Regions from separate parts of the Streptomyces sp. CA-146814 genome, predicted to be linked through region 2. Evidence: predicted binding sites of a transcription regulator. Region 2 holds the regulator's gene; the other holds the start of a gene.
What was found. The regulator HrcA, encoded in region 2, represses chaperone genes, less so after heat shock. The targets are predictions, from matches to a motif close to TTNGCACTCNGNNNNNCNGAGTGCNAA.
Positions count from the first base shown of each region.

Region 1: a site for HrcA is predicted at 8,504-8,530, ahead of groL (chaperonin GroEL). Genes of this name have one in related genera too.

Region 1 is NZ_CP192068.1:4,341,588-4,356,976, reverse strand. Features, by position in the region: gene ACQP09_RS19380 (asparagine synthase-related protein) at 1-1,544, opposite strand, end outside; gene ACQP09_RS19375 (keywimysin-related RiPP) at 1,595-1,717, opposite strand; gene ACQP09_RS19370 (stealth family protein) at 2,310-3,887, opposite strand; gene ACQP09_RS19365 (stealth family protein) at 4,028-5,671, opposite strand; gene ACQP09_RS19360 (hypothetical protein) at 6,065-6,445, opposite strand; gene groL (chaperonin GroEL) at 6,718-8,340, opposite strand; gene ACQP09_RS19350 (cold-shock protein) at 8,662-8,868, opposite strand; gene ACQP09_RS19345 (MoaD/ThiS family protein) at 9,288-9,566, opposite strand; gene thrC (threonine synthase) at 9,620-10,915, opposite strand; SAM riboswitch class I at 10,934-11,061, opposite strand; gene ACQP09_RS19335 (glucosyl-3-phosphoglycerate synthase) at 11,226-12,176, shown strand; gene ACQP09_RS19330 (alpha,alpha-trehalose-phosphate synthase (UDP-forming)) at 12,224-13,615, shown strand; gene otsB (trehalose-phosphatase) at 13,623-14,480, opposite strand; gene ACQP09_RS19320 (DUF3263 domain-containing protein) at 14,671-14,931, opposite strand; gene ACQP09_RS19315 (ABC transporter substrate-binding protein) at 14,974-15,389, opposite strand, start outside.
Region 2 is NZ_CP192068.1:2,124,944-2,140,332, forward strand. Features, by position in the region: gene ACQP09_RS09485 (nitronate monooxygenase) at 1-562, opposite strand, end outside; gene dnaJ (molecular chaperone DnaJ) at 695-1,831, opposite strand; gene hrcA (heat-inducible transcriptional repressor HrcA) at 1,832-2,848, opposite strand; gene ACQP09_RS09500 (MBL fold metallo-hydrolase) at 3,028-3,759, shown strand; gene ACQP09_RS09505 (DUF3097 domain-containing protein) at 3,827-4,645, shown strand; gene hemW (radical SAM family heme chaperone HemW) at 4,671-5,912, opposite strand; gene ACQP09_RS09515 (SpoIIE family protein phosphatase) at 5,946-7,937, opposite strand; gene ACQP09_RS09520 (MerR family transcriptional regulator) at 8,172-9,089, shown strand; gene ACQP09_RS09525 (dihydrofolate reductase family protein) at 9,205-9,843, shown strand; gene ACQP09_RS09530 (AMP-dependent synthetase/ligase) at 10,070-11,959, opposite strand; gene lepA (translation elongation factor 4) at 12,268-14,142, opposite strand; gene rpsT (30S ribosomal protein S20) at 14,370-14,636, shown strand; gene holA (DNA polymerase III subunit delta) at 14,999-15,389, opposite strand, start outside.

The DNA.
Region 1 (15,389 bases), 2.2 Mb from region 2:
AGGATCCGGTCGTCGTAGAAGGGCGCGGCGACGGGCAGCCCGATCGTCATGCCGATGTCCTCCATCGCCTGGAAGTGCCGGGCCCCCATCCGTACCGCGTCGATGTCCACATGCCGCCCCCGCCACCGGTCGATCGGCTCGGCCTGCCCGGCGGCGGCCGCCGTGAACTCCTCGGTGATCAGCGCGTTCGCGTGGTCGGTGAACCACGGGCGCAGGGACTGGCGTACGCCCCAGGAGAGGAGCGGGGTGCGGGTGACCGGCTGGGGTTCCGTGGTGACCGCGCCCGCGAGGTAGCGGGGGAAGGTGGAGCGGTTGAGGAGGGCCTTCAGGGTGGGGAACAGGGGCCAGCCGAGCTGGTGGCGCAGGCCGCCGAGGTGGTTCCAGGCGGTGAGGGGGTTGCCGTGGAAGAGGTCCTGGTAGGCGTGCGGCAGGCCGAGGAAGAGTTCGTCGCCGCCGTAGCCGGTGAGGTGGTAGCGGGAGCCGGTGGCGTGGGCGCGGCTGAGGAGCAGGTGCGCGCGGGCCCGGCCGGGGGCGACGGGGAGCGGTTCGTCGTTGAGCTCGGCGGAGGTGGCGGCCAAGTCGGCGTAGAAGTACGGGGCTTGGTCCGCGGGGATGATGTGGTGGGCCGGGGCGGGTGCGCTGTTACGGCTCCGCGCCTCCTCCACCGCTCGCCGCGCCCATGTCTCGTCCTCGCTGTAGCGGTCCCGGGCGGCCACGGTGAGCAGGGACAGCTCCGCCGGGCCGGTCGCGCGGGCGGCGAAGGTGAGGGCCGTGGAGTCCAGGCCGCCGGAGAGCTCGCAGCTGATCCGGTCCAGGCCGCCGATATGCGCTCGTACGGAGGCGGCGACGGCCTCTCCGAGTCTTCGGGCGCCCTCGGCCAGCGGCAGTTCGGGGGGCGGAGGCTCCCACCAGCGGTGCTCACGAGGGCCGGGGGCGGCGGCCGTGCCCGGCGCTGCGGCGGGCAGGGCCAGTCCGTACCCGGCCCCGGTCTCCTGCACGCCCCGCCACAGGACGCGCCGGCTCAGGGGGTGCGGCAGGAAGTCGAGCATGCGCAGCGCCAGTGCGCCGTCGTCCAGGGGCGCGCCGGTCAGGTGGGCGAGGACGGCCGGGCGGTCGGAGGCGATGGTTCCGGCCTCGGCGTGCCGCGCGTGGTAGATCCGGCGCAGGCCGGAGGCGGTGCCCCGGATCCAGGTCTCGCCGGAGAGGTGCGCGATGACGTGGTGGAGGCCGGGGAGGCGGGCGAGGCGGCGTTCCAGGCCGGTCCGGTCGCGGGCGCCCTCCAGGAGACCGGCGAGCACCGTCTCGGGGACGCGGTCCGGGCCGATGAGCACGAGCGCGTCGCCGCCCCGGCGGAGGTGGCTGACCTGGCGGACCAGCGGGCGGGCGACGACCCAGGGACGGCCGGAGGGATGGGCGACGGTGACGGTGCCGCCCGCCCCTCCTGCGGTCCGGGTGGTGTCCGGTGAGGGAAGCTGCCCGGCCACCGCGTGGGCCGCCACGCTGTCCGGCAGGACGACGAAGTAGTCACGCAGCAGGCCGGGCATCTTCACCTTTCGGAAGTTCTCACACCGTGCACAGGGAACCGGTCGGCGGATCAGATGATGCGCCGGACCCAGTACTCCTTGTACGAGCCGTAGAAGTACCCGGCGGTCTTCTTCGAAAAGTCCCCCTGCTTGAACAGCGACGGCTTCACGTAAGCCTTCTTCTGCTGCTTCATGACACCTTCCCTTCTGTGCGGTTGACGACCGTTATGCCCAACTGACGTCCGCATAACTGGAGTTATCGCTGCGACTGGTGTTCACCTGGTGAACACCAGAGCCATCATGTCCCGCTGCCGGACCGGTACGCGTGATTCCGACTTACCGTGCGAAGTTGGCCGGATAGCGCGAGCGGGAAGGGTGCGCCGGCGACCGCCGGACGGCCTGCGGAGGAACCGACCGGTCAGCATGTGCAGTCGCACACCGACGCCTTGTCCCGGCTCAGTGGACTGGACCAATGGCTGTACGTGGCCCTCGTACCAGGCCGTACACGGCAGCGAGCTGCCAGAAGATCGAACCGGCGGCGACGGGGCGGAGGAGCCAGCGCCGCACGCTCTCCCCCAGCCCCCGCAGCGGCCTTATCCCACCCGCACCCGTGCGCGCCACCGGAAACCGGCGTTCACGCGAAAGCGCCCTGCCGTACAGGAGTGAGCACTGCAAGTAATCATTCGGCCAAGCCGACTTCCGGCCGCCGGCGGCCGGGACGCCCTGAAGCGCCGGGCACACCGAGGCGTCAGGCGTTCTACGGTGTCGGCGCAGGCGGTGGAGTCGTCAGGATCGCTCGAAGCGGCTCGGGAAGGGGAACTTCCACTCCAGGAAGCCGTCCACGGCCCGCCGGATCGAGTCCCGGGCCGCGACAGCGGTGTCCACGTCGTTGAGGCAGAAGAAGTCGACGTCGTTGTGCTTCCTCAGCCGCGCGAGCCTCTCGTGGAGGTCCGGCCTGCCGACGTCGACGTACCGGAAGGAGTAGTCGCCGGGAACGGCCCGCCCGGTGAGGATCGCCCAGTGGTGGTGGAAGGTCGCGGCCACCGCCACGTCCGCCGTCGAGCGGAACCGCGAGTGCGTGGTGCGTTCGAGCTCCGGGAAGCCCGCTTCCGCTATCTCCCGCATGACCGCGCGCGACTGGGGGTGCGGAGTGTGCAGGAACTTGTTGGTGATGAACCGGTCGTGGTGCTGCTGGATGACCCGGCGCACGTTCTTGCCCGCGGAGTTCGGGGCCGGCTCCGTACTGTGCGGGAGGCCCAGACCCAGCTTGTACGGGGAGAACGGGATGCGGGCGATGCCGTTGCCGTGGAAGAAGTGCTCGGCGCGCACGGGCCGGCCGAAGAACACGTCGTCGTTGAGGTACAGGTAGTCCTCGGAGAGCCCGTCGATCCGGTACAGGCAGGTCTCGATGGCATGCGAGTTGAAGACCGGGAGCGCCGACGCCGGGAGTATGTCCCGGTGGTCGACGACCGTGATACCGGGCGCGTTCACATCGAGCCAGGACGGCGTCTGGCCGTCCGTCACCAGATACACGTGCCGGATGAAGCTGGCGTGCATCTCCAGCGACCGCAGGGAGTACCGCAACTCGTCGCTGTCCGTGTAGCGGGACATCCCGACTTCGCGCTTGGCGATGGCGGAGGAGCCTTCCCGGTAGGCCTCCCGCTTGGCCGCCAGCTCCGGCTCGTCGCCGTCGACCCAGGTGTAGACCGCGTCGACGGCGAAGGAGACCTCTTCCACGGTCCGCTGGGCGAACGGCTGGAACGTCGGTATCTGCAGGCCGCTCACGGTGGCCGTCGCCGGCTTCTGGGCCTCCGACGGGATGACCTCTGATATCCGGTTGAGGCGGGGCGCGACCAGCGACTCCGGAAACGTGTCCGTGAGCTCGCTGCCCGGGACGCTGAACCACAGCCTCCCGCCGTCGCCGGCGGAGCCGTCGGCCTCCTCGCCCTGCTGCCAGAACTCGATGTCGCAGCCGTCCACGAAACCGCCCAGCACCTGGCCGTGCGGGCCGAGGTGGACCACGCCCATACGCAGCACCTCGGCCTCCCGGACGGCCTGCGGCAGCCGGCCGTCCGCGCAGTGTCCGGCAACGGACAGGCTGTCGCCCTGGTCCACGGCTCCCAGGTAGACAGGCGTCCCGGACAGCTCCCGGGTCGCCGCGTCCAGGAAGGCCGCCCGGTGCTTCCTCTCCACGCCGACCACGTGCCGCAGCCAGTCGCGGCCCGGCACCAGGAAGTAGGGGATGCCGGCTGTCTCCAGCACGTCCGAGACGAGCTTCAGCGACTGGGCCGCGGCATCGGTGGAGACATAGCTCTTCGCCGGCGCGCCGAGAACACGCAGCCCCCCCACGGCGACGGGGACCACGTCGGGACGGACCCGTCGCAGGGCGGCTCGCCGCCGGGAGACACGTAGGCGCCAGATCGGCGCGGCCGCCCCCCTCTCAACCTTGCGGGCGGCCCGTGTGCCGACGCGCCAGACGCGTGAGGCCCTCCGGCGCATGAGGCTCATTCCCGCGTTCCATCAGGTCGCCTTTCGAACGAACTGGGGAACGGGAAGTACTGCTCGAGGAAACCGTCCATGCGCATGCTGACTTCTTCGCGCTGCTCCGGGGCGACATCGACGTCGTTGAGGCAGAAGAAGCTGAACCGGCGCGTCGCGAGAAGGTTGTCCAGCCTCTTGTCGGCGTCCTCGCGGCTGATGTTCACGTACCGGAAGCTGAACTTGCCGGGGATGCCCTTCCCGGTGATCAGCGCGTACTGGTACAGGAGGGGCGCGGTGAGCGCCACGTCCTGGGGCGAGCGGAAGCGCGACGCGGTCGTCCGGGCGATGTCCTCGGAGAACATCTCCTCCAGCTCCAGCAGCGTCTTCCGCTGCTGGGGAAGCGGCGTGTGCATGAAGTTGTTCGTGGTGAGCGCCCCGAACTTCTCCATCAGCAGCCGGCGCACGTTCTTGCTCGCGGAGTTCGTCGCCGTCTCCTCGGCGTGCGGCTTGCCGACACCGATCTTCAGCGGCGACACCGGAACCCTCATGACACCGCTGGGGTGGAAGAAGGCCTCGGGCGTGACGGGACGGCCCACGAACACGTCGTCGTTGAAGTAGAGATAGTGGTCGGAAATGCCCGGAATGTGGTGCAGCCGGGTCTCGATGGCGTGGGAGTTGAAGACCGGGAGGACGCCTTCGGGGAAGATGTCCCGGTGATCGACGACGGTGATGCCGTCCGCGTCCGGGTCGAGCCAGCTCGGCGTCTGCCCGTCGGTGACGATGTAGACGTTGCGCACGAAGGGCGCGTACATCTGCAACGAGCGCAGCGAGTACTTGAGCTCGTCGTGGCTGGTGTAGCGGGAAGCGTTGACTTCCTTGTCCAGGATCTCGGCGGTGCCCTGGCCCTTGTACCGCGCCCGCTTCTCGCGCATGGCCGGCTCTTCGCCGTCGACCCAGGTGTAGACGACGTCGACGGGGAACGTCACGTCGCCGATCGTGGGGACGGCGAACGGTGCGAACGTCGGTATGTCCCGGTCGCCGACCCGACGACTCGCCAGCTCCTGCTCGGAGTTGGGAAGCACCTCCGCGACCCGGTTGCGGCGCGGCGCGACCAGCGACTGGCTGAAGATGTCCGCGGAGGCCTGCGGCTGGATCTTGGCCAGCTCCTGCTCCGCCCTCGGACCGGCGATGAGCTCGGCCCCGCTCTTCCAGAACTCGACGTCGCACCCGATCTCGGGCCCGCCGAGGACCTGGCCCGCGGGCCCGAGGTGGATCTCGCCCACCCGCAGCACCGAGGCCGTCAGGAGGGCCGAGGGCAGCTTGCCGTCGAGATACAGAGCGGGGCGCTTCAGGACGCGCCCCACCGTCGGCTGCCCGATGAAGACCGCCTTCCCGGCGTACTCCTCCTCCATCGCGTCATGGAAGCGAGCGCGGTCCGCTTCGTTGACGCCGATGGTGTACCGGACCTTGGAGATACCGGGGACGAGGAAGTAGGAGACGCCCGCCCGCTCCAGGGCGCGGGTGGCGATCGCCAGGTTCTGCGCAGCGGCGTCGGCGGCCGAGAATCCCTGCACGACGCGCCCGTAGAGCTCTTGGCCGTTCACCAGGACCCGGCTGACATCGGGCTGGTCGCTGACGGCCCTGCGCCGGGTGCGCGCCGAAAGCATCCGCCATGACTGTTCCGCGGCCTTCCGCTGAACTCGCGGGCCCATTCTGCGTGCGAATGAACGAACAGTCACATTCTTTCCTCTCTACCGTCGGGAAGCCGGGGAGCCAGTCGTGACCTGAGTGCGATACCTCTGCCCGGTCACGAACATCCGCCGCTTCCCACCCACCGCCCACTCGCCTGGCCGGCGTGCTTCAGCACGCCGAAGGATAGCCCGAAGCAGTCCTTTTACCGAACGGCAGTTTAACGACCGGCAGCCGGTTCCCGTTCCGTGCGCTCCGGCCTCCGAGGGCCGTCGCCGCCGCGATGCCCCTGCCGCCCCACGGCTGTCCTGGTCAGTGCACCGGCATGGGAGCGTCCCCGGGAGCGCCGCGCGGCCCTGACCGCCGTCCGCTCACCTCCTGGACAGTGACCTTTGTCGCACGACGTAACCGCCCCAGGCCGCCAGTCCGGCGCCCAGCAGGAGCGGGATCATGCCGTAGCCGACGATCGTCCCGGAGTGCGCGAACCACCGTCCGCCGTCGGACACCTGGGTCGCGGTGATCGTCTCCGGGTCGTTCCTGCCGTCGTGGTCCGTGAAGCTGATCCGGGTGCGGCCGACGCCTTCCGCCTCACCGAAACAGTGCCAGACCGTCTGGCCCTTGCTGGTGCGGGTGTCACGGCACTCGACGGCGCCGAACGTCTCCACCCGCATGCCGAGGAGACCGGCGAGGCCCGTGCCCGTCGCCACGACGAACAGTCCCGCCGCCGACAACGCGACCCCGGCGAGGAGCAACCCGGCCCCCTTGAGACGCGCCCTGTACCTGGACCCGCCGCGCCCCGCTCCGCCGTACCCCGCCCGCGTAACCGTCATGCCCACCCCCGTACCCGTACCCGTACGCGTACTCGCACGACAGTCGCACTCGTACGCGTACGAACTCGCCAACCGTCCCCCGCAGTGTCCCAGCAACCTCGGACACGCCACAGGGGCGGCGCCTCCCGTGAAGGAGATGCCGCCCCTGCGGGACGTGCGTGGAGCTTCGATCGACCGGCGCGAACCGGACCCGATCAGAAGTCCATGTCACCGCCCGGCATGCCACCCGGGGCGGCCGCGCCGGCCTTCTCGGGCTTGTCGGCGATGACGGCCTCGGTGGTGAGGAAGAGCGCGGCGATGGAGGCGGCGTTCTGCAGAGCGGAGCGCGTGACCTTCGCCGGGTCGAGAATGCCCTCGGCGATCATGTCGACGTACTCGCCGGTCGCGGCGTTGAGGCCGTGACCGATCGGCAGGTTGCGGACCTTCTCCACGACGACGCCACCCTCGAGACCACCGTTGACGGCGATCTGCTTGAGCGGGGCCTCCAGCGCGAGCTTCACGGCGTTGGCGCCGGTCGCCTCGTCGCCCGTGAGGTCGAGCTTGTCGAAGACGGCCGAGGCCTGGAGCAGAGCCACGCCACCACCGGCGACGATGCCCTCCTCGACGGCGGCCTTGGCGTTGCGCACCGCGTCCTCGATGCGGTGCTTGCGCTCCTTGAGCTCCACCTCGGTGGCGGCGCCGGCCTTGATGACGGCCACGCCGCCGGCCAGCTTCGCGAGGCGCTCCTGGAGCTTCTCGCGGTCGTAGTCCGAGTCGGAGTTCTCGATCTCGGCACGGATCTGGTTGACGCGACCCTGGACCTGGTCGCTGTCACCGGCACCGTCGACGATCGTGGTCTCGTCCTTGGTGATGACGACCTTGCGGGCGCGGCCGAGCAGGTCCAGGCCGGCGTTCTCCAGCTTGAGACCGACCTCCTCGGAGATCACGGTGCCACCGGTGAGGATGGCGATGTCCGCGAGCATGGCCTTGCGGCGGTCGCCGAAGCCCGGGGCCTTGACGGCGACGGACTTGAACGTGCCCTTGATCTTGTTGACGACCAGGGTGGAGAGCGCCTCGCCCTCGACGTCCTCGGCGATGATCAGCAGCGGCTTGCCCGACTGCATGACCTTCTCCAGCAGCGGGATGAGGTCCTTGACGCTGCCGATCTTCGAGTTGACGATCAGGATGTACGGGTCGTCGAGCGACGCCTCCATACGCTCCATGTCGGTCGCGAAGTAGGCCGAGATGTAGCCCTTGTCGAAGCGCATGCCCTCCGTCAGCTCGAGCTCCAGACCGAAGGTCTGGGACTCCTCGACGGTGATGACGCCTTCCTTGCCGACCTTGTCCATCGCCTCGGCGATCTTGGCGCCGATCTCGGTGTCGGCGGCGGAGATGGAGGCGGTCGAAGCGATCTGCTCCTTGGTCTCCACGTCCTTGGCCTGCTCCAGCAGAGCGGCGGAGACGGCCTCGACGGCCTTCTCGATGCCGCGCTTGAGGGCCATCGGGTTGGCGCCTGCGGCGACGTTGCGCAGACCCTCGCGGACGAGAGCCTGGGCGAGAACGGTGGCGGTGGTCGTACCGTCGCCGGCGACGTCGTCCGTCTTCTTGGCGACCTCCTTGACCAGCTCCGCACCGATCTTCTCGTACGGGTCCTCGAGCTCGATCTCCTTGGCGATGGATACACCATCGTTGGTGATCGTGGGCGCGCCCCACTTCTTCTCGAGGACGACGTTACGGCCCTTGGGGCCGAGGGTGACCTTGACGGCGTCGGCGAGCTGGTTCATCCCGCGCTCGAGACCGCGCCGTGCCTCCTCGTCGAACGCGATGATCTTGGCCATGTGAAGTGGTCCTCCCGGACAGGGGTGGATTGCTCCGGACCGAGAGGCGCCCGCGACGGACGGCCTGCGTGCGTGGTGGTTCCTTGCCCCACCGCGCCTGCGGGCCTCACCGGCCCGGTCCAAGTTTCTGTCACTCTCACCTGGAGAGTGCTAACGCCAATGATTAGCACTCGACCCCTGAGAGTGCAAGCGCCTCAGGCCAGGGCCCGCCATGTGGTCCGGGCGCGCGAGCCGGGCGCGCACGAAGGGCCCGGTCCCCTAATTCACTCCGGGGCCGGGCCCTGCATGCGTGAGTAGTGACGTCGGACGGCCGCGCCGGGCTCAGCCGACGGCGAGCTTGACCATGTCGGCCTGGGGCCCCTTCTGGCCCTGCGAGATCTCGAATTCAACTCGCTGACCCTCTTCGAGGGTGCGGTACCCGTCCATCTGGATCGCGCTGTAGTGGACGAAAACATCCGCACCACCGTCGACCGCGATGAAGCCGTACCCCTTCTCCGCGTTGAACCACTTGACGGTGCCCTGAGCCATGCCTAACTCCCCTATAACTGGCCCTTGCACGGGACCGCACTTCGCGGGCCCGGGTCGGAACTCACCCTCCGACAGGAGAGGGTGCGCGGCGCCGCAGCGCGTCGACCGCGGCCGAATGTATCCGCCCAACTGCCCTCTGCAACAGGTCAATCGGACGAGAATTCCGGGCACGGGCGAACGCCCGAATATGCGAGATTGCTGAAATTTACGGGCAAGTCGGGCCAGGCAAAGGCCACTTATGCCTCAAGGGGTTCACGTACTTTGGCTGCTTCTTATCGGGGCCGGGCGCATTCTCATATGCGGGCGGCACGCGCAGCGGAGGGGGCTTCCCCAACTCTACCGCGCTCAACCATGCAGAATTGCCCCCTCCGCTTTCTCTCGCGGAGGGGGCAACGGTGGTTCAGCCGATGGCGGTCGGATCAGCAGCCGCCGGCCACGGCCGGGATGATCGAGATGCCGGCGCCGTCGGGCGTGGCCGCGTCGAGCCCGCCCTCGAAACGCACGTCGTCGTCGTTGACGTACACGTTGACGAAGCGGCGCAGCTTGCCCTGGTCGTCCAGGACGCGGGCGGCGATGCCCGGGTGGTCCTTCTCCAGGGAGTCGATGACCTCGGAGAGCTTCGCGCCCTCCGCCGTGACCTCGGCCTGGCCGCCCGTGTAGGTGCGGAGGATGGTGGGGATGCGGACCTTGACGCTCATGGCGGACGCCTTTCTGGCTGCTGCGGTCGGGGCGATCGGGGCGATCGGGGTGGTCAGGCGGAGGCGAGGCCCGCGGCGCGGAACGCGTCCAGGCTCGGCTTGATGGTCGCCGTCGCCTGCGAGGTCGCGGAGACCGCGTCGAGCGTCTTGAGCCCGTCACCGGTGTTCAGGACGACGGTGGTGAGCGCCGGGTCGATCACGCCGGCCTCGATCAGCTTCTTCGTCACGCCGACCGTCACACCGCCCGCCGTCTCGCCGAAGATGCCCTCGGTGCGCGCCAGCAGCTTGATCGCGTCGACGACCTGCTCGTCGTTGACGTCCTCCACCGCACCGCCGGTGCGGCGGGCGATGTCCAGGACGTACGGGCCGTCCGCCGGGTTGCCGATGGCCAGGGACTTGGCGATGGTGTTCGGCTTCTGGGGCCGTACGACATCGTGTCCGGCCTTGAAGGCGGCGGAGACCGGGGAGCAGCCCTCGGCCTGGGCGCCGAAGATCTTGTACGGCTTGTCCTCGACCAGGCCGAGCTTGATCAGCTCCTGGAACCCCTTGTCGATCTTCGTCAGCTGGGAGCCGGACGCGATCGGGATGACGATCTGGTCGGGGAGCTTCCAGCCGAGCTGCTCGCAGATCTCGTACGCCAGCGTCTTGGAACCCTCGCCGTAGTACGGCCGCAGGTTGACGTTGACGAAGCCCCAGCCCTCGCCGAGCGGGTCGCCGATGAGCTCGGAGCAGAAGCGGTTGACGTCGTCGTAGTTGCCCTCGATGCCGACCAGCTCACCGCCGTACACCGCGGCCATGACGACCTTGCCCTGCTCCAGGTCGTGCGGGATGAACACGCACGAGCGCAGTCCGGCGCGGGCGGCGGCGGCGCCGACGGCACCGGCCAGGTTGCCCGTGGAGGAGCAGGAGAGGGTGGTGAAACCGAAGGCGCGGGCGGCCTCGACGGCGATCGCGACGACGCGGTCCTTGAAGGAGTGCGTCGGGTTGCCGGAGTCGTCCTTGACGTACAGACCGCCGGTCACGCCCAGCTCACGGGCGAGGTTGTCGGCCTTGACCAGCTTGGTGAAGCCGGGGTTGATGTTGGGCTTCTCCGCGACATCGGCGGGAACCGGCAGCAGCGGGGCGTAGCGCCAGATGTTGTCCGGGCCGGCCTCGATGCGCTTGCGCAGCTCCTCGGCGGAACCGGTGGGCAGGTCGTATGCCACTTCCAGTGGCCCGAAACAGGACGCACAGGCGAAAAGGGGGCCGAGCTCGAAACGCTCGCCGCACTCGCGGCAGGAAAGCGCCGCGGCGGGACCGAGGTCCACGGAGGCGGTGGTGGCATTACCTGCAACGGTCTGAACAGCCATGATGGCGGAGGCCCTTTCTCCTCATCTTCCTTGCAGCGCATTTCGCCACAAGACGGAATTGGCACCTTCCCCACCGTGACCTCGCGGTCGGTAGGAGGGTTGCCGGGACTTCAACGGGCCGTTCCCTCAGTCCCTCTGGATGAGCTCTGTGGCACTGGATCTTCGATCCAGGCGTTTGTGTGACGACGGACCCCGACATGCGACGGTCATCCGCGTTGTTCAAGACTGTAACCGAAGGACCGGACTGTTGAGATAGTCGTCCGAACGGCGAGATGGATCACACACAGCTCACATGCGAGGAGTTCAGACCGTGCTCGAAGAGGTGGAACGCTGGCTGACCAGGCGTTCCTGGTCGTCCGCCGACCGCCCGCTGAACCGGCTCACCGACGCCCGGGCCGCCGACCCGCACCGTACGTCGGTGAGCGTGGTGCTGCCCGCGCTGAACGAGGAGGCCACGGTCGGCGCGATCGTGGCGACGATCCGGCGCGAGCTGATGGAGAAGGTCCGGCTGGTCGACGAGCTGGTGGTGATCGACTCCGGTTCCACCGACGCCACGGCCGCCGTCGCGCGCGCGGCGGGCGCCCGGGTGGTGCACCGCGACGCGATCCTGCCACGGATCCCGGCCCTGCCCGGCAAGGGCGAGGTGCTCTGGCGGTCGCTCCTGGTGACCAGCGGCGAGATCGTCTGCTTCGTCGACGCCGACCTGAGGGACTTCTCGGCGGACTTCGTCTCGGGAACGGTCGGCCCGCTGCTCACCGACCCCACCGTGCAGTTCGTCAAGGCGATGTACGACCGTCCGCTCGGCGACAGCGCAGGTCAGGGCGGCCGCGTCACCGAGTTGGTGGCACGTCCGCTGCTCAATCTGCACTGGCCGCAGCTGGCCGGCTTCGTGCAGCCGCTGGGCGGCGAGTACGCGGTGCGGCGCTCGCTGCTGGAGCGGCTGCCGTTCCCGGTCGGTTACGGGGTGGAGCTGGGGCTCCTGGTGGACGCGCTGCACACCGTGGGGCTGGACGCGCTGGGCCAGGTGGACGTGGGGGTGCGGCGCCACCGCCACCAGGACGGGCAGGCGCTGGGCCGGATGGCGGCGGCGATCTACCGCACGGCGCAGCTGCGGCTCTCCCGGGGCCATCTGGTGCGGCCGGCGCTGACGCAGTTCGAGCGGGGTGCGGAGGGGTTCGTGCCGCGCACGCACGCGGTGGACACGGAGGAGCGGCCGCCGATGCGGGAGATCGCGGAGTACGCGGAGCGGCGGGCGGCGTGACGCACTGAGGCGTTTGGCGGCTTCCCTTACGGGCTAGGTTCCGCTACATGGTCACCGAGCACGCACCCGCCCCCACCGCCCAGGTCCTCGTCGCGTCCAACCGCGGCCCGATCACGTACACGCTCGGCGAGGACGGAACGCTCGACGCCAAGCGCGGCGGCGGCGGTCTCGTCTCCGGGCTGAGCGCCGTCGACGACAAGCTCTGGGTCTGCGCGGCCCTCGGCGACGGCGACCGCGAGGCGGTGCGGCGCGGGGTCGGTGAGCCGGGCGTACGGATGCTGGACATCGACGCCGAGGTGCACGCCGACGCGTACAACGGCATCGCGAACTCGGTGCTGTGGTTCGTCCACCACCTGCTGTACCAGACGCCCGTGGAGCCGGTCTTCGACGCGGAGTTCCGGCGCCAGTGGGCCTCGTACGAGGCGTACAACCGGGCCTTCGCGCAGGCGCTCGCCGAGGAGGCGGGCCCGGAGGCGTCGGTGCTGGTCCAGGACTACCACCTGGCCCTGGTCCCCGGCATGCTCCGCGAGCTGCGCCCGGACCTGCGGATCGGCCACTTCTCGCACACGCCGTGGGCGCCGGTGGACTACTTCCGGCTGCTGCCGGACGACATCGGTGAGCAGCTGCTGCGCGGCATCCTGGGCGCGGACCGGGCCGCGTTCCTGACCCGGCGGTGGGCGGACGCGTTCATCGGCTGCTGTACGGAGATCCTCGGCGGGACGGGCCGGACCAGGGTCGGCGTGCACGGGCTCGGGGCCGACGCGGACTTCCTGCGGCGGCGCTCGCGCGAGGCGGACGTGGACGAGCGGATGGAGGCGCTGCGGGAGCAGGTGGGCGAGGACAGGAAGACGATCGTGCGGGTGGACCGCACCGAGCTGTCCAAGAACATCGTGCGCGGCCTGCATGCCTACCGGACCCTGCTGGAGACCCGCCCGGAGTGGCGCGAGCGCGTGGTCCACGTGGCCTTCGCCTACCCCTCGCGCCAGGACCTCGCGGTCTACCAGGACTACACGGCGGCGGTGCAGACCCTGGCCACGGAGATCAACGGGGCCTATGGCACGGAGAGTTGGACGCCGGTCGTCCTCCACGTGAAGGACGACTTCGCGCGCTCGCTCGCCGCGTACCGGCTGGCGGACGTGGCGCTGGTCAACCCGATCCGCGACGGCATGAACCTGGTCGCCAAGGAGGTCCCCGTCGTCTCCGACCACGGCTGCGCGCTGGTGCTGTCGCGGGAGGCGGGGGCGTACGAGGAGCTGGGCGAGGACGCGATCGTGGTGAACCCGTACGACGTGGTGGCCACGGCGGAGGCGCTGCACGAGGCGCTGTCGATGGGCGCCGAGGAGCGGACCGGCCGCACGAAGCGGCTGGCGGAGGCGGCGACCGCGCTCCCGCCGCAGCAGTGGTTCCTGGACCAGCTGGAGGCGCTGCGGCAGGAGTGAGGGGCGCCTACAGCTGATCGGCCAGGGCCGCCAGGAAGTCGACCACGGCGGCCGGGCCCGGCACCGACAGATCGGCGCGCTCGGCCAGTTCGGGCACTTCGGCGCTGCCGCTGCAGACCAGGAGGCCCGGGATGCCGTCCGGGCCGCCGCCGCGCAGCTTCTCCACGGCGGCGAAAGCGGCGAGGTCGCCGAGGTCGTCTCCGGCGTACACGACGGACGCGGCGTCGACCTCCCGTACGTACTCCGCGAGCGCCACGCCCTTGTCCATGCCCGGCGGGCGCAACTCCAGGACCTGGCGGCCCGGTTCGAGGATCAGCCCGTGCCGGGCGGCCAGCTCGCCGAGCGGGCCGCGCAGGGTCTCGAAGGCCGCCTGCGGGTCGTCGGCGCGGCGGGTGTGGACGGCGACGGCCTGGCCCTTCTCCTCGGTCCAGGTGCCGTGCCAGGCGCCGAACTCGTGCAGTACGCCGGGGAGTTCGGCCCGCGCCTCGGCGACGCCGGGGTGGGGTGCGGGGGCGGTCACGGTGCCGGTGGCGGCGTCCCAGCGCTCGGCGCCGTAGTGGCCGAGGACGACGAGGCGGTCGAGGCCGGGGACGCCCGCGAAGCCGCCGTACCGTACGGCGACGCCTGCGGGGCGGCCGGTGATCACGGCGATGGAGGCGACCTTCGGCGCGAGCGCGGCGAGCGCCTCCACGGCGCCGGGGTGGGCGCGGGCGCGCTCGGGGTCGGGGACGATGTCGGCGAGCGTGCCGTCGAAGTCGAGAGCGATGACCGCGCGGTCGGGGCGTTCGAGAACGGCCTCCAGGCCCTCGCGGCCGGCCGGGGTGGTCGGGGTCGGGATCGGCGGCTGTGCGGAGTGGCTGCCCATGGGGTGAGCGTAGCGGGGTGCGGCGGGCGACGGGGCCCGGGCCCGACCGGGGCTCCGCCCCGCACCCCGCTCCTCAATCGCCGGAGGGGCTCAAGAATGCTCCCCCCCCAGAGGACAGCCGGGGGCGGCAAAATCAAGCCCCTCCGGCGATTGAGGAGCGGGGGTCCGGGGGCAGAGCCCCCGGAAAGGCTCAGCGCCGCTCGCGCCGCGCCGCTCGCAGCCGGCGGAGGCGGTTCACCGTGACCGGGTCCTCCCGCAGCGCCCGCTCGTCCTCGATCAGCGCGTTCAGCAGCTGGTAGTAGCGGACCGGGGAGATGCCGAGCTCCTCCCGGATCGCCCGCTCCTTCGCCCCGGGCCCCGCCCACGGCCTCCGCTCCAGCGCGAGCAGCGCACGGTCACGGTCGGACAGCCCCGGGGCGGCAGGCTCGGACTCGGCGTCGGATGCGGTCATACAACCAACCTAACCGGGCAACCGACCCCGCCGCGCCCGCCGCTACTCCGCGCTCTCCGCCTTCGCCGCCTCCGCCGCTATCTCCCCGAGCACCCGCTCCGGGGACCCGCCGGGAGCCACCGCCTCGCCGATGTTCGTCTTGATCGACTCGCTCACCGTCGCCCAGGACGTCTTGCCGAAGGGGGGCAGCTGGGAGTTGGGCAGCGCCGCCAGGAACTCGCGCAGCTTCGCGTGCTTGGAGTCGGTCTCCATCTCGGCGGACGCGCTGCCGGTCACCGGGAGCAGGTCGTACTCGTCGGCGAAGGCGAGCACGTTCTCGTCGGAGTAGGCGTAGTCGAAGAACTCGCCGATCGCCTTGCGGTTGCCGTTCTGCTTGAAGCCCATCATCCAGTCGGCGACGCCCATCGAGCCCTTGGTCGGCCCCTCGGCGCCGGGCAGCGGCACCATGCCGACCTTGA
Region 2 (15,389 bases):
GCGGGTCGTCGCGGTGGGTGGACTGGTGGCCGCCCGCCTCGACGCCCTGGACGCAGACGGCGTCGGCACCGGCCCACTGGGCGCCTTGGGCCTCCTCGGCGGAGGTGACGGTCACGATGGTGTACGTCCCCGCCTTGGCGAAGGCGTCCAGCGTGTCGCGGGTGGGGCAGCCGAAGGTGAAGGAGACCGCCGGGACGGGGTCCTCCAGCAGGATGGCGACCTTCGCCTCGTACCCGTCGTCGCCGCAGCCGTCGGGGTCGCCGAGCGGGGTCTCGTACCAGGCGACCTCACCGGCCAGCTGGTGGCGGTAGACCTCGACGGCACTGGGGGCGGCGAGCGCGGGCTGCGGCATGAAGAGGTTGACGCCGAACGAGCCGCCGGTGAGCCGGCGCAGCTGTTTGATCTCGTTGTACATGCCGTCCGCCGTTTTGTACCCGGCGGCGAGGAACCCGAGCCCGCCCGCCTCGGCGACGGCCGCGGCGAGCTGAGGTCCGGAAGCGCCGCCCGCCATGGGGGCCTGCACGATCGGATACCGGCAGAGATCGGTCAACGCGGAGGACATGACCGCATCGTGCCACGTCCGCCGCACAGGGCCGAATCAGCCAGCTTCGCCGGTGACCGGATCTCCCGCAGAACGCCGCACCGCCCACCGGCGGGTAACCGATGGGCGGTGCGGTGAAAGGCGGAAAAGGGTTCAGCGGCCGTTGAAGGCGTCCTTCAGCCGGGAGAAGAGACCCTGCTGACCTGGCTGGAATTGACCCAGAGGCCGCTCCTCGCCGCGCAGCTTGGAGAGCTCCCGCAGGAGCCGTTCCTGCTCGGCGTCGAGCTTGGTCGGCGTGATCACCTCGACGTGCACGATCAGATCGCCCCGGCCGCCGCCGCGCAGGTGCGTGATGCCCCGACCGTGCAGGGGTACGGACTGGCCGGACTGGGTGCCGGGCCGGATGTCGATCTCCTCGACGCCGTCCAGGGTCTCCAGCGGACACTTCGTACCGAGCGCGGCCGCGGTCATCGGGATGGTGACCGTGCAGTGCAGGTCGTCGCCGCGCCGCTGGAAGACGGAGTGCGGCAGCTCGTGGATCTCGACGTACAGGTCGCCGGGCGGGCCGCCGCCGGGGCCGACCTCGCCCTCACCGGCGAGCTGGATACGGGTGCCGTTGTCGACGCCCGCCGGGATCTTGACCGTGAGCGTGCGGCGCGAGCGGATGCGGCCGTCGCCGGCGCACTCCGGGCACGGCGTCGGCACGACCGTACCGAAGCCCTGGCACTGCGGGCAGGGCCGCGAGGTCATGACCTGGCCCAGGAAGGACCGGGTGACCTGCGAGACCTCACCGCGGCCGCGGCACATGTCACAGGTCTGCGCGGAGGTACCGGGGGCCGCGCCCTCGCCGCTGCAGGTGTTGCAGACGACCGCCGTGTCGACCTGGATGTCCTTGGTGGTGCCGAAGGCCGCCTCCGCGAGGTCGATCTCCAGGCGGATCATGGCGTCCTGGCCGCGCCGGGTGCGCGAGCGGGGCCCGCGCTGCGAGGCCGTTCCGAAGAACGCGTCCATGATGTCGGAGAAGTTGCCGAAGCCACCGGCTCCGAACCCGCCCGCGCCGCCTCCGCCCTGAGCGGAGAGCGGGTCGCCGCCGAGGTCGTAGACCTGCTTCTTCTGCGGGTCCGAGAGCACCTCGTAAGCGGCGTTGATCTCCTTGAACCGCTCCTGGGTCTTCGGATCCGGGTTGACATCCGGGTGCAGCTCGCGGGCGAGCCGACGGAATGCCTTCTTGATCTCGTCCTGCGATGCGTCGCGGCGTACGCCTAGTACGGCGTAGTAGTCCGTGGCCACTTACGACTCCGCCAGGATCTGTCCGACGTAACGTGCCACTGCGCGTACCGCTCCCATCGTTCCGGGGTAGTCCATGCGGGTCGGTCCGACCACGCCGAGTTTGGCGACTGCCTCGTCGCCCGAACCGTAGCCGACCGCGACGACGGACGTGGAGGTGAGCCCCTCGTGGGCGTTCTCGTGCCCGATCCGCACGGTCATGGCTGAGTCCGTGGCCTCACCGAGCAGCTTCAGCAGGACGACCTGCTCCTCCAGTGCTTCCAGCACCGGTCGGATCATCACAGGGAAGTCGTGCCCGAAGCGGGTGAGGTTGGAGGTGCCGCCGATCATCAGCCGCTCCTCCGTCTCCTCGACCAGGGTTTCGAGGAGGGTGGAAAGAACCGTGGAAACCGTCCCCCGGTCCTCGCTGTCGAAGGATTCCGGCAGCTCCCGCACCAGCCGCGGGACATCCGCGAAGCGGCGTCCGACGACCCGGCTGTTGAGCCGGGCCCGCAGATCCGCGAGGGATGCCTCGCCGAAGGGCGCGGGGCAGTCGATCATACGCTGTTCGACCCGGCCGGTGTCCGTGATCAGGACGAGCATCAGCCGGGCCGGTGCGAGCGAGAGCAGCTCCACGTGCCGCACCGTCGAGCGGGTCAGCGAGGGGTACTGCACGACCGCGACCTGCCGGGTCAGCTGCGCGAGCAGCCGCACCGTCCGGCCGACCACGTCGTCGAGGTCGACCGCGCCGTCGAGGAAGTTCTGGATGGCGCGGCGCTCGGGCGAGGAGAGCGGCTTGACGCCCGCGAGCTTGTCGACGAAGAGGCGGTACCCCTTGTCGGTGGGGATGCGCCCCGCGCTCGTGTGCGGCTGCGCGATGAAGCCCTCGTCCTCCAGCACCGCCATGTCGTTGCGGACGGTGGCCGGCGAGACGCCCAGCTGGTGCCGCTCCGTGAGCGCCTTGGAGCCGACGGGCTCCTCGGTGCCGACATAGTCCTGGACGATGGCGCGCAGCACTTCGAGTCTGCGTTCGCTGAGCATGGCGCACACCTCCAGCTGTCGTTCTCCGGCGTCGGTCTTCCGGTACCCGTCTGGCACTCGGTGCGTACGAGTGCCAGCTACTCATCGGTCAGTGTACGGGGGTGGGGTGGGGCCGGGGCAAGGGCGGACCGGCCACGCCGCCGCCGAGCCGTACGGGACGGTGCCGATAGCGTCGTCCCATGGACGTGTTGTGGGAAGACTTCGGCTGGGAGCGGTTGGGTCACGGTATCGGGCGGCGTCGACTGCCCGGCTGGGACGCCACGGTGGCGCTGGTGGCCGGGGCCGGTGAGGTGCTGCTGTACGACACCGGCTCGACGCTGCGCGAGGGGGTCGAGCTGCGGAGGCAGGCCGAGGCGCTGCTCGGCCGGAGGGTGACACATGTCGCACTGAGCCACCCGCACTTCGATCATGTGCTGGGGACGGCGGCGTTCGCCGGGGCGCAGGTGTACGGGGCGGTGGGCGTCACCGCGCTGCTGAAGCGGTCGGCGGACGAGCTGACCGGGTCGGCCGTCCACCACGGGCTCGCGGAGGACGAGGCGCACCGGGCGGTGGACACGCTGGTCGTGCCGCACCACGAGGTGACCGGCGAGTGGACGCTCGACCTGGGCGGCGGCCGTCAGGTGCTGCTGGCCAACGTGGGCCCGGGCCACAGCGGCCACGACCTCGCGGTGCTGGTCCCGGGGTCGGACGGTGAGCCTCCGGTGGTGCTCTGCGGGGACCTGGTGGAGGAGTCGGGCGAGCCGCAGGCGGGCCGGGACGCGATCACCTCGCGCTGGCCGGCCGCCCTGGACCGGCTGCTTGAGCTGGGCGGCGAGGAGGCGCTGTACGTACCGGGGCACGGGGCAGTGGTGGACGCGGCGTTCGTCCGCGCGCAGCGGGAGGCGCTGGCGGAGCGGTTCGGGGTGGGGTGAGGGGCCGTGCGGTGGGGTTCGGGCGGGGTGGGGGGCTGCCCGGAGGCGGGAGGATTATCGTCTGCGCATGCGCAGTTACCAGCCGGACCTGACCCCGCCGTGGAAGCGGTCCGCCCCCGTGCCCGAGGTGCCCGCCGAACCCGATCTGGTCGTGGAGGAGGTCGCCACCGGCTTCTGCGGGGCGGTGATCCGCTGCGAGAAGACGGCTCAGGGGCCGACGGTGACCCTGGAGGACCGGTTCGGCAAGCACCGGGTCTTCCCGATGGAGCCGCGCGCCTTCCTGCTGGAGGGCAAGGTGGTCACGCTGGTGCGCCCCGGCCCCGGCGGTCCCGCGCGCCCCACCCGTACGGCCTCCGGTTCGGTGGCGGTGCCCGGCGCGCGGGCCCGGGTGGCGCGGGCCGGGCGGATCTATGTGGAGGGCCGGCACGACGCGGAGCTGGTGGAGCGGGTGTGGGGCGACGACCTGCGCATCGAGGGCGTGGTGGTCGAGTACCTGGAGGGCATCGACGACCTCCCGGCCATCGTGGGCGAGTTCTCGCCGGGGCCGGACGCGCGGCTCGGGGTGCTGGTGGACCACCTGGTGGCCGGTTCCAAGGAGTCCAGGATCGCGGCGCAGGTCTCGGACCCGCATGTGCTGGTGGTGGGCCACCCGTACATCGACGTGTGGGAGGCGGTGAAGCCGTCGTCGGTGGGGATCGCGGCGTGGCCGGTGGTACCGCGCGGCCAGGACTGGAAGACCGGGGTGTGCCGGGCGCTGGGGTGGCCGGAGAACACCGGCGCGGCCTGGCAGCACATCCTGTCGAAGGTCCGGAGCTACAAGGACCTGGAGCCGCAACTGCTCGGGAGAGTCGAAGAGTTGATCGACTTCGTGACGCTGCCCGAGTGACGTGACGGGTGCGGGCAGCCGGTCCTCAGTCCACCAGGTCCCGCACCACCGCGTCGGCCAGGAGCCGCCCGCGCAGGGTGAGGACCGCGCGGCCCTCCTCGTACGGAACCGGATCGAGCAGCCCGTCGGTGAGCGCGCGGCGGGAGGCGGCGAGGCCGTCGGGTTTCAGGAGGTCGAGCGGGCAGCCCTCGCGGAGCCTGAGCTCCAGCAGGATGCGCTCGACCCGGCGGTCCTCCTCGGCGAGGATCTCCCGGCCGGCGCCCGGTGAGCGGCCTTCGGCCAGTGCCTGGGCGTACGCGCCCGGGTGCTTCACGTTCCACCAGCGGACGCCGCCGACGTGGCTGTGGGCGCCGGGGCCCGCGCCCCACCAGTCGGCGCCACGCCAGTACAGCTCGTTGTGGAGGCAGCGGCCGGCCTCGGTGGTGGCCCAGTTGGAGACCTCGTACCAGTCGAAACCGGCGGCGGCGAAGGCCTCGTCCGCGATCAGGTAGCGGTCGGCGTGCGCGTCGTCGTCGGTCATCGGGATCTCGCCGCGCCGGATGCGGCGGGCGAGCTGGGTGCCCTCCTCGACGATGAGCGCGTACGCGGAGACGTGGTCGGGGCCCGCGCCGATCGCCGCGTCCAGGGTGGCCCGCCAGTCGTCGTCGGACTCGCCGGGGGTGCCGTAGATCAGGTCGAGGTTGACGTGGTCGAAGCCGGCCGCGCGGGCCTCGGCGACGCAGGCCTCGGGGCGGCCCGGGGTGTGCGTGCGGTCCAGGATCTTCAGGACGTGCTGCTTGGCGCTCTGCATCCCGAAGGAGACCCGGTTGAAGCCGCCCTCGCGGAGGGCCGCGAGGTAGGCCGGATCGACGGACTCCGGGTTGGCCTCGGTGGTGATCTCGGCGTCCTCCGCGAGCCCGAACTCCTCCTTGATCGACGCCAGCATCCGTACGAGATCGGCCGCGGGCAGGAGCGTGGGCGTGCCGCCGCCGACGAAGACCGTGCGGACCGGGCGCGGGTCGTCGCCGAGGACCTTGCGGGCCTGGCGGACCTCCTCGATGAGGTGGGCGGCGTAGTTGTCGCGGGAGGCGAGCGCGCCGCCGGAGCCGCGCAGCTCGGTGGCGGTGTAGGTGTTGAAGTCGCAGTAGCCGCAGCGGGTGGCGCAGTACGGGACGTGCAGGTAGAAGCCGAGCGGGCGGTCGGCTGCGCCTTCCAGGGCGTGGCGGGGCAGCGCCCCGTCGTCGGGCACGGGCTCACCATCGGGCAGTACGGAAGGCATACCGTCCATTGTCGCTCGCGCCGGAAGCTTCCCCGACCGGTCTCAGTCCGCGTGCAGCACCAGCAGGGCCACATCGTCGTCCGGCGGCCGCTCGGCGAACGCGTGGACCGCTCGCCGGATGCGGTCCGCCGTCGCCTCGGCCGGCAGCCCGGCGCACCCGGCCAGCACCCGGGCCAGCCCGTCCCCGTCGTCGAACATCAGCGGCCCGGACCGCCGCTCGGTCACGCCGTCGGTGACGCAGAGCAGCGTGTCGCCGGGCGCGAGATCGAAGACCTGACTCTCGTACGCCACGTCCTCGACGACCCCGAGCAGCACCTGCGGCTCGGCCGCCGGGCGTACGGAGCCGTCGGGACGGAGCAGCAGCGGCAGCGGGTGCCCGGCGCTGGCCACCGTGCAGCGGACACCGCCGCCGGGGAGCGGCACGACCTCCCCGTACAGCAGGGAGAGGAAGCGGGACTGCGAGCCGTCGTGGAGCTGCCGGCCTCCGGCGGCGGCGACCATCAGCGCGGCGGCCTCGGCGGCCTCCATGGCGTCGTCCAGGAGGAGCCGGTTGAGCCGGTCCAGGACCTCGCCGACGCCGAAACCCTCGCGGGAGAGCAGGCGGAGCCAGGGGCGGGCGAGGCCGGTGACGACGGCGGCCTCGGGTCCGGAGCCCTGGACGTCGCCGAGGACGAAGCACCAGCGGTCGCCGGGGCACGGGAAGATGTCGTAGAAGTCACCGCCGACCACGCCGTCGTCGCTCGGTTCGTAGACGAGGGCGCTGGTGACGCCGGGGATCTCTGCGACCTTGCTGGGGAGCAGGCCGCGCTGGAGGATCCGGCTGATGGTGGCCTGCCGGGTGTAGGCGCGGGCGGCGCCGACGGCGAGGCCGAGGCGGCGTACGAAGTCCTCGACGAGCGAGGCGACGGCGTCGGGCACCTGGGCGACGCCCTCCCGGCCGACGAGCACGGTGCCGAGCGCGCGGCCGGCCGCGGTGATCCGGAAGGCGAGGGCGGCGCCGTCGCGGCCGCCGGGCTGCGGGGGCTCTTCGGTGGCGGGGTGCGTGGACTCTCCGGCTGCGGGGTGCGTGGGCCACGGCACCGGGACGAGTACGGGGCCGGAGCCGACGCCGGCCGGGAGGCGGAGGGGTTCGCGCTCCAGGGCCGTGCGCAGGGGCTCCGTACCGGCTTCGTCGCTGTGCCAGACCCGGGCGAGCCGGGGTTCGGCCCCCGGTCCGCCGCCCTCGGCCTCCAGCCAGATCGCGCACCAGTCGGCGAGGCGCGGCACCAGGAGCTGGCCGGCTATGGCGGCCACCAGGTCCTCGTCGAGCTGCCCGGCGAGCAGGTCGGACGCCTCGGCCAGGAAGGCGGGTGCGCCCCGGCCGTCCCAGACCGCGTCGTCGCGTTCGGTGCGCCGGGCGGCGGGAGCGAGGATCTCGGCGGCGCGCAGGCCGCGCCGGAGGGAGTCCTGGTCGGGCGGGGCGGGCGGGCCGCTCCAGTCGTCGACGGGGAGGCGGGCCCAGACGGTCTTGAGGCCGGTGCGGTAGGTGATGCCCCAGGACTCGGCGAGGGTGGCGACGAGCTGGAGGCCGCGCCCGTACTCGGCGGGGTCGGGAAGGCCGGCGGGCGCCTCGGTCTCCGTCTCCGTACGGCCGGGCTCCCTCTGCTCGTCGGCGCCGACCGGGCGGGCCGGGTGGTGGTCGGTGACCTCCAGGACCAGGGCGGCCGAGGGCTCGTCGCCGCCGTCCTCCTCCAGCCTGAGGACCAGGTCGACCGTGGTCCCGGCGTGCACGACGGCGTTGGTGACCAGCTCGTTGGTGACGGTCACCGCGTCGTCGGCCAGCCGGTCGCTGAAGCCCACGGCGGCAGGCACCCCGATCCCGGTCCACTCCGCGAGCGCGGCCCGCACGAACCGGCGGGCGGCGGAGGGGGCGAGAGGTATGCCGGGCAGGCTGGTGCGGCTGGCCAGGCGCGGGCCGTGCGCGTACCCGGCACGGGCGGTGCCGGGGCGCTGCACGGTGTCCCGCTGGTCCCGCTGCAAGGGGATGGGTGCCACGGTGCGGCTCCTCCGGGTCCGATGATTCCGACAGAGTGACAGACCGGACGCGCCCATAAGCACCGAGTTACCGAAGTGGGCAGAAAATCGAGCAGTTCGAACGCAAGGCTTCGGAAATCGGCCCCGCAGCGGAGTCCCTGTGGCGGCGCGAGAGGGTGGGCGGGTTCGCTCCTGCCGTAACGGCATGTGGTCGGGTGGGTTTCCTCCCCGCTCCATCGAGGAAAGGCCCCGCTCATGCACGTGTCCTTCGTCCCGCCGCGCCGGGTGCAGATCGGTGACGCGGCGGCGTTCGCCGGCACGACACCGCGGGCGATCCGGCACTATCACGCGATCGGTCTGCTTCCCGAGCCCGAGCGGGGCGGGGACGGGCGCCGCCGCTACGGCTACCAGGACATGATCCGGCTGCTGTGGATCCGCAGGATGGCCGGCGCCGGAATCGCCCTGGAGGACATCCGGGACGCCCTCACGGCGGAGACGCGGACCGACAGCGGCGACGGCGGCGGGGACAGCGGCGACGGGATCGCGCTCACCCTGGAGCACCTGGAGAACTCCCTCGCCGCCCAGGAGGCCGTACTGCGCCGTCAGCGGACCGCCGTGCAGCGTATGCGCGCCGAAGGCAGCCGTACGGGCTTGCTCTCCGACATCGTGACCGACCGCTTCAAGAGCCTGCCCGAGGGCTCCCTGCGCCAGGCGGAGCTGGACACGCTGCTGGTCACGGAGCGGATCTTCGGCCCCTTGGGCGCGGCCATCCAGGCCACCCGTTTCATCGCCCTGGCCACCCACCCCGCCCTGCGGGAGGAGTCCGACCGCATCGACGCCGCCGAGGAGGTACTCGACGACACCGTCGCCGTCGACGATCCGCGGGTGCCCCGGGTGGCCGCCGAGCGACACGCCTTCGAAGGCGCCTTGCAGGCCGCCATCGAGGAGTCCGGTCTGGCCGGGGAGGAGGAGGCCCTGATCGATACCTGGGACTCGCCGGACTCTGCCGCCGACGAGGAGGAGGCCGACCGTGGTTCCTCCGGCAGACGGAGGGCAGGCACCATGAGAGCGCTCGAAGCCGTGGGCAAAATGCCGTACGACTTCTCCCCGGCCCGTCTGCGCTGCATGGAGTTGGCCGTCCGACTCGCGGCCCAGGACACACCCACGGCCTGAACGACGGGCCGGCCGGCGGCCAGGAGTGGTGAAACCGGGTTCCGTCGCGGCGATGAGCCTGCGGCCGTCCGCGGGTCTACCCCTGGAGAGACCACCGACTCACCAGGAGTACGCCATGGGCCTCATCCACATCGAGCTGTTCGCGACCCTCGACCTCGTCGGCCAGGCGCCCGGCGGACCCGACGAGGACCCGCCGGGGTTCCCGTTCGGCGGCTGGCAGGCGCCCCTGCTGGACGAGGTCACCGAGGCGCAGATCGGTGGAGCGTACGAGGGCACGGACGCCCTCCTGCTCGGCCGGCGGACCTACGACATCTTCGCCGCCCACTGGCCTCACCAGGAGGGCGGCGAGGACGACGGGATCGCCACGCTCTTCAACAGCGTCCCGAAGTACGTGGCCTCCCGGGGCGGGCCCGACCTCTCGTGGGCGGGGTCGACGCTGCTCGGCCCGGACCTGGCCGCCTCGGTGCGCGAGATCCGTGACCGGCACGAACACGTGAAAGTCGTCGGGAGCCTGAACCTCGTGCAGAGCCTCCTGCGCGAGAAGCTCTTCGACCGCCTCGACCTCTGGCTGCATCCCATCGTGCTCGGCGTCGGCAAGAAGGTGTTCGACGGGGGCGCGGTGCCCACCAACCTGACGCTCCTCGCGCCACCGGCAGCCGGCCCGAAGGGCGCGGTCCATCTGCGCTACGGGCTCGCCGACGGCACTCCCGCGACGGGCGACATGAGCGCACCCGATCGCGGCGCCGGAAGCTAGCGTGCCCGGCCGGTCACGGCGGGACGCGCACGGCGGGACGCGCACGGCGGGACGCGCACGGCGGGACGCGCACGGCGGGACGCGCACGGCGGGACGCGCACGGCGGGACGCGCACGGCGGGACGCGCACGGCGGGACGCGCACGGCGGATGGGGCGGCCGGACACCCGTCGGTGTCCGGCCGCCCCATCCGCGTACAGCTCTGCGCCCTGCGAACGCGCCGAGCGTCTACGCCTCGCGCGATCCCGCGTACATCTCGTCGATCAGCCCCTGGTACTCGCGCTCGACGACCGGCCGCTTCAGCTTGAGGCTCGGGGTCAGCTCGCCGTGCTCGACGTCCAGGTCGCGCGGCAGGAGGCGGAACTTCTTGATGGTCTGCCAGCGCTGGAGGCCCTCGTTGAGGCGCTGTACGTAACCGTCGATCAGCTCGACGGTCTGCGGGGCGGCGACCACCTCCGCGTACTCCTTGCCCTTCAGGCCGTTCTCGGCGGCCCAGTTCAGGATGGTGGGGCCGTCGAGGGCGATGAGCGCGGTGCAGAAGTTACGGTCCGCGCCGTGCACCAGGATGTTGGAGACGAACGGGCAGACCGCCTTGAACTGGCCCTCGACCTCGGCCGGGGCGACGTACTTGCCGCCCGACGTCTTGATCAGGTCCTTCTTGCGGTCGGTGATGCGCAGGTAGCCGTCGGCCGACAGCTCACCGATGTCACCGGTGTGGAACCAGCCGTCCGACTCCAGGACCTCCTCGGTCTTCTCGGGCAGCTTGTGGTAGCCCTGCATGACGCCGGGGCCGCGCATCAGGATCTCGCCGTCTTCCGCGATGCGCACCTCGGTGCCGGGGAGCGGCTTGCCGACGGTGCCGGTGCGGTAGGCCTCGCCCGGGTTGACGAAGGAGGCGGCGCTGGTCTCGGTGAGGCCGTAGCCCTCCAGGATGTGCACGCCGGCGCCCGCGAAGAAGTAGCCGATGTCCGGGGCGAGGGCGGCGGAGCCGGAGATGCAGGCGCGCAGCCGGCCGCCGAAGGCGTCGCGGATCTTGGAGAAGACCAGCGCGTCGGCGACCTTGTGCTTCGCGCCGAGCGCGAAGGGGACGGAGGCCTTGCCGGTGCGGCGGTAGTTGTCCTGGGAGACCTTGGCGTACTCGCGGCCGACGCCGGCGGCCCACTGGAAGATCTTGTACTTGGCGCCGCCGCCCGCGCGGGCCTTGGAGGCGACCCCGTTGTAGACCTTCTCGAAGATCCGGGGCACGGCCGCCATGTAGGTCGGCTGAACGACCGGCAGGTTCTCGATGATCTTGTCGATGCGGCCGTCGATCGCGGTGACGTGGCCGACCTCGATCTGGCCCGAGGTGAGGACCTTGCCGAAGACGTGGGCGAGCGGCAGCCAGAGGTACTGCACGTCCTCGGCGGTGATCAGCCCGGTCGCCACGGTGGCCTTGGCCATGTACGACCAGTTGTCGTGCGGCAGCCGTACACCCTTGGGGCGGCCGGTGGTGCCCGAGGTGTAGATGAGGGTGGCGAGCTGGTCGGCGGTGATGGCCGCGACCCGCTCGGTGACCGCGTCCGGCGTCTTGGCGAGCAGCTCGTTGCCCCGCGCCTCCAGGTCGTCGAGGCTGATGATCCAGCCCTCGGGGTCGCCCTCGGCGGGCTCGACGCCGGTCGGGTCGATGACGACGACATGCGCGAGGTCGGGCAGCTCGGTGCGGCGCTCACGGGCCTTGGCCAGCTGCTCGGCGTCCTCCGCGATGAGGATCCGGCTCTCGGAGTCGGCCAGGATGAACGCGGACTCCTCCGCGTTCGTCGAGGGGTAGACCGTGGTGGTCGCGGCGCCCGCGCACATCACACCGAGGTCGATGAGGATCCACTCGACCCGGGTGGCGGAGGAGAGGGCCACCCGCTCCTCCGGCTGCACGCCGAGCGCGATCAGCCCGGCGGCGATCGCGTAGACCCGCTTCGCGGCCTGTCCCCAGCTCAGCGACTTCCAGTCGTCGGGGCCCTCGCCCGAGGCCGACGGGACCGGGTAGCGGTACGCCTCCCCGTCCGGGGTCGCCGCCACGCGGTCGATGAAGAGGGCCGCCACGGAGGGCGGCCGGTTATCGATCAAGGTCTGTGTGTCGCTCACGACGTCCTCCGGGCCTGCGGCATTGCTACGACCGGCTTCTTTGATCCTGCGACTACTGCGACTACTGCGGCTGAGCGCCGCTGTCCTGTGCTGCTGTCCTGCTGCGCAACCTGCTTGTTCGGCTTGTTTAACTGGCCAGTAACCATCGATGCGTGATCAGAGTAGAGGGCACTCGTCCGCCACGTAAGAGGCAACGAGCCGCCGCTTTCATAACGAAAGGGCCCTCACTCCGCACGTTACTGCGGTGTGAGGGCCCTGGGGCCGACCGTCGCCGGGAGCGGCGGGACGGGGGACGGACGCGGGGGGGGCTACTTCTTGCCCTTGCCCTCGCCGGCGGACTCGTCGGTCGACAGGACGGAGATGAAGGCGTCCTGCGGGACCTCCACGTTGCCGACCATCTTCATCCGCTTCTTGCCCTCCTTCTGCTTCTCCAGCAGCTTCCGCTTACGGGAGATGTCACCGCCGTAACACTTGGCGAGGACGTCCTTGCGGATGGCGCGGACGGTCTCACGGGCGATGACCCGGGCGCCGATGGCGGCCTGGATCGGCACCTCGAAGTTCTGCCGGGGGATCAGCTTCTGGAGCTTGGCGACGAGGCGGACGCCGTACGCGTACGCCTTGTCCTTGTGCGTGACCGCGGAGAACGCGTCCACCTTGTCGCCGTGGAGCAGGATGTCGACCTTGACGAGGTGGGCCGACTGCTCGCCGGTGGGCTCGTAGTCGAGGGAGGCGTAACCGCGGGTCTTGGACTTCAGCTGGTCGAAGAAGTCGAAGACGATCTCGGCGAGCGGCAGGGTGTAGCGGATCTCGACGCGGTCCTCGGAGAGGTAGTCCATGCCGAGCAGCGTGCCGCGGCGGCTCTGGCAGAGCTCCATGATGGCGCCGATGAACTCGCTGGGGGCCAGCACCGTGGCGCGGACGACCGGCTCGTGCACCTTGTCGATCTTGCCCTCGGGGAACTCGCTCGGGTTGGTGACGATGTGCTCGGTGCCGTCCTCCATCTCGACCCGGTAGACCACGTTGGGCGCGGTGGCGATCAGGTCGAGGCCGAACTCGCGCTCCAGCCGCTCGCGGACCACGTCCAGGTGGAGCAGGCCGAGGAAGCCGACACGGAAGCCGAAGCCGAGCGCGGCGGAGGTCTCCGGCTCGTAGACGAGGGCGGCGTCGTTGAGCTGGAGCTTGTCCAGCGCCTCGCGCAGGTCCGGGTAGTCCGAGCCGTCCAGCGGATACAGCCCCGAGAAGACCATCGGCTTCGGGTCCTTGTAACCGCCCAGCGCCTCGGTCGCCCCGTTCTGCAGGGAGGTGATCGTGTCACCGACCTTGGACTGCCGGACGTCCTTCACACCGGTGATGATGTAGCCGACCTCGCCCACGCCGATGCCGTCGGCCGGGGTCATCTCCGGGGAGGACACCCCGATCTCCAGCAGCTCGTGGGTGGCGCCGGTCGACATCATGCGAATGCGCTCGCGCTTGTTGAGCTGTCCGTCGACGACCCGGACGTAGGTGACGACACCGCGGTACGAGTCGTAGACCGAGTCGAAGATCATCGCGCGGGCGGGGGCGTCCGCGACACCGACCGGGGCCGGGACGTCCCGGACGACCCGGTCGAGCAGCGCTTCCACGCCGACACCGGTCTTGGCGGAGACCTTGAGCACGTCCTCGGGCTGGCAGCCGATGAGGTTGGCCAGCTCCTCGGAGAACTTCTCCGGCTGCGCGGCCGGGAGGTCGATCTTGTTGAGCACCGGGACGATGGTGAGGTCGTTCTCCATCGCGAGATAGAGGTTGGCCAGCGTCTGGGCCTCGATGCCCTGCGCGGCGTCGACCAGCAGGACCGTGCCCTCGCAGGCGGCGAGCGAACGGGAGACCTCGTAGGTGAAGTCCACGTGGCCCGGGGTGTCGATCATGTTGAGGATGTGGGTCGTCCCCGTGTCCTCACCCTCGGTGGGCGCCCACGGCAGTCGGACCGCCTGGGACTTGATGGTGATGCCGCGCTCGCGCTCGATGTCCATCCGGTCGAGGTACTGAGCACGCATCTGCCGCTGGTCGACCACACCGGTCAGCTGGAGCATCCGGTCGGCAAGGGTCGACTTGCCGTGGTCGATGTGCGCGATGATGCAGAAATTGCGGATCAGCGCCGGGTCGGTACGGCTCGGCTCGGGCACGTTGGAAGGAGTCGCGGGCACGCAGGGTCCTGATTCTTGAGACGCCGAACGCCGTGTCTCGGGTCGATGTCGGGTCGGTCGGATCGTCGGTCGGATCGATACGTAGGCTCCATCGTCCCACGCCTGCGGGCCAGCGACCGGTTTGGGCCGGTCGGAGGGTGACTGCTACCGTGGACAGCTGTGCCTCGTGGCTCTCACGAGCGGCGCGGCGCACTTAGAAGATCCAACGAACCTGAAAAGGCTCTTTCGTGGCGAACATCAAGTCCCAGATCAAGCGGAACAAGACCAACGAGAAGGCGCGCCTGCGCAACAAGGCCGTCAAGTCGTCGCTCAAGACCGCGATCCGCAAGGCCCGCGAGGCCGCCGTTGCCGGTGACGTCGAGAAGGCCACCACGGCCGCTCGCGACGCTTCCCGTCAGCTCGACAAGGCTGTCTCGAAGGGTGTCATCCACAAGAACGCCGCCGCCAACAAGAAGTCGGCGCTGGCGTCCAAGGTTGCCGCCCTCCAGGCCTGAGCTTCTTCCCGAAGCTCACTGATGTGACCGCCGGAACGGACCAGACGGGCCCTCTCTCCCGCCCCTGACCGGCACCCCGCGCCGCACACCGAACCTGCGTTCGCCACGCGGGTGCGACGCACCGAAGCACCACCCGGAAGCCCCGGCCGCCGATCTCCCCAGATCGCCGCTCCGGGGCTTCCGTGCGTGGAGGCTTCCGGGGCATCCCTTCCCAGCCCGTCCGGCGTTTGAGGACGGAACCGGTGCTCGCACGAGGGCCCGCATCCTCCCAGCACGACGCCCAGGCAATCCCAGCCCGTCCGGCGCTTGAGGACGGAACCGGTCACCACAGGGCCCCGCACCACCACGGCGCCCCCGGAGGGCTACCGCCCCGACCTCGCCGCCCGAGCCACCGCGACAACGGCCTTCTCCAGGGCGTACTCAGGGTCATCTCCCCCGCCCTTCACCCCCGCATCCGCCGCGGCCACGGCCCGCAGGGCCAGGGCCACCCCGTCCGGCGTCCACCCCCGCATCTGCTGCCGCACCCGGTCGATCTTCCACGGCGGCATCCCCAGCTCCCGGGCAAGGTCCGCCGGCCGCCCGCCCCGCGCGGACGACAGCTTCCCGATCGCCCGCACCCCCTGCGCCAGCGCGCTGGTGATCAGCACCGGCGCGACCCCGGTCGACAACGACCACCGCAGCGCCTCCAGCGCCTCCGCCGCCCGCCCCTCGACCGCCCGGTCGGCGACCGTGAACGACGAGGCCTCCGCCCGC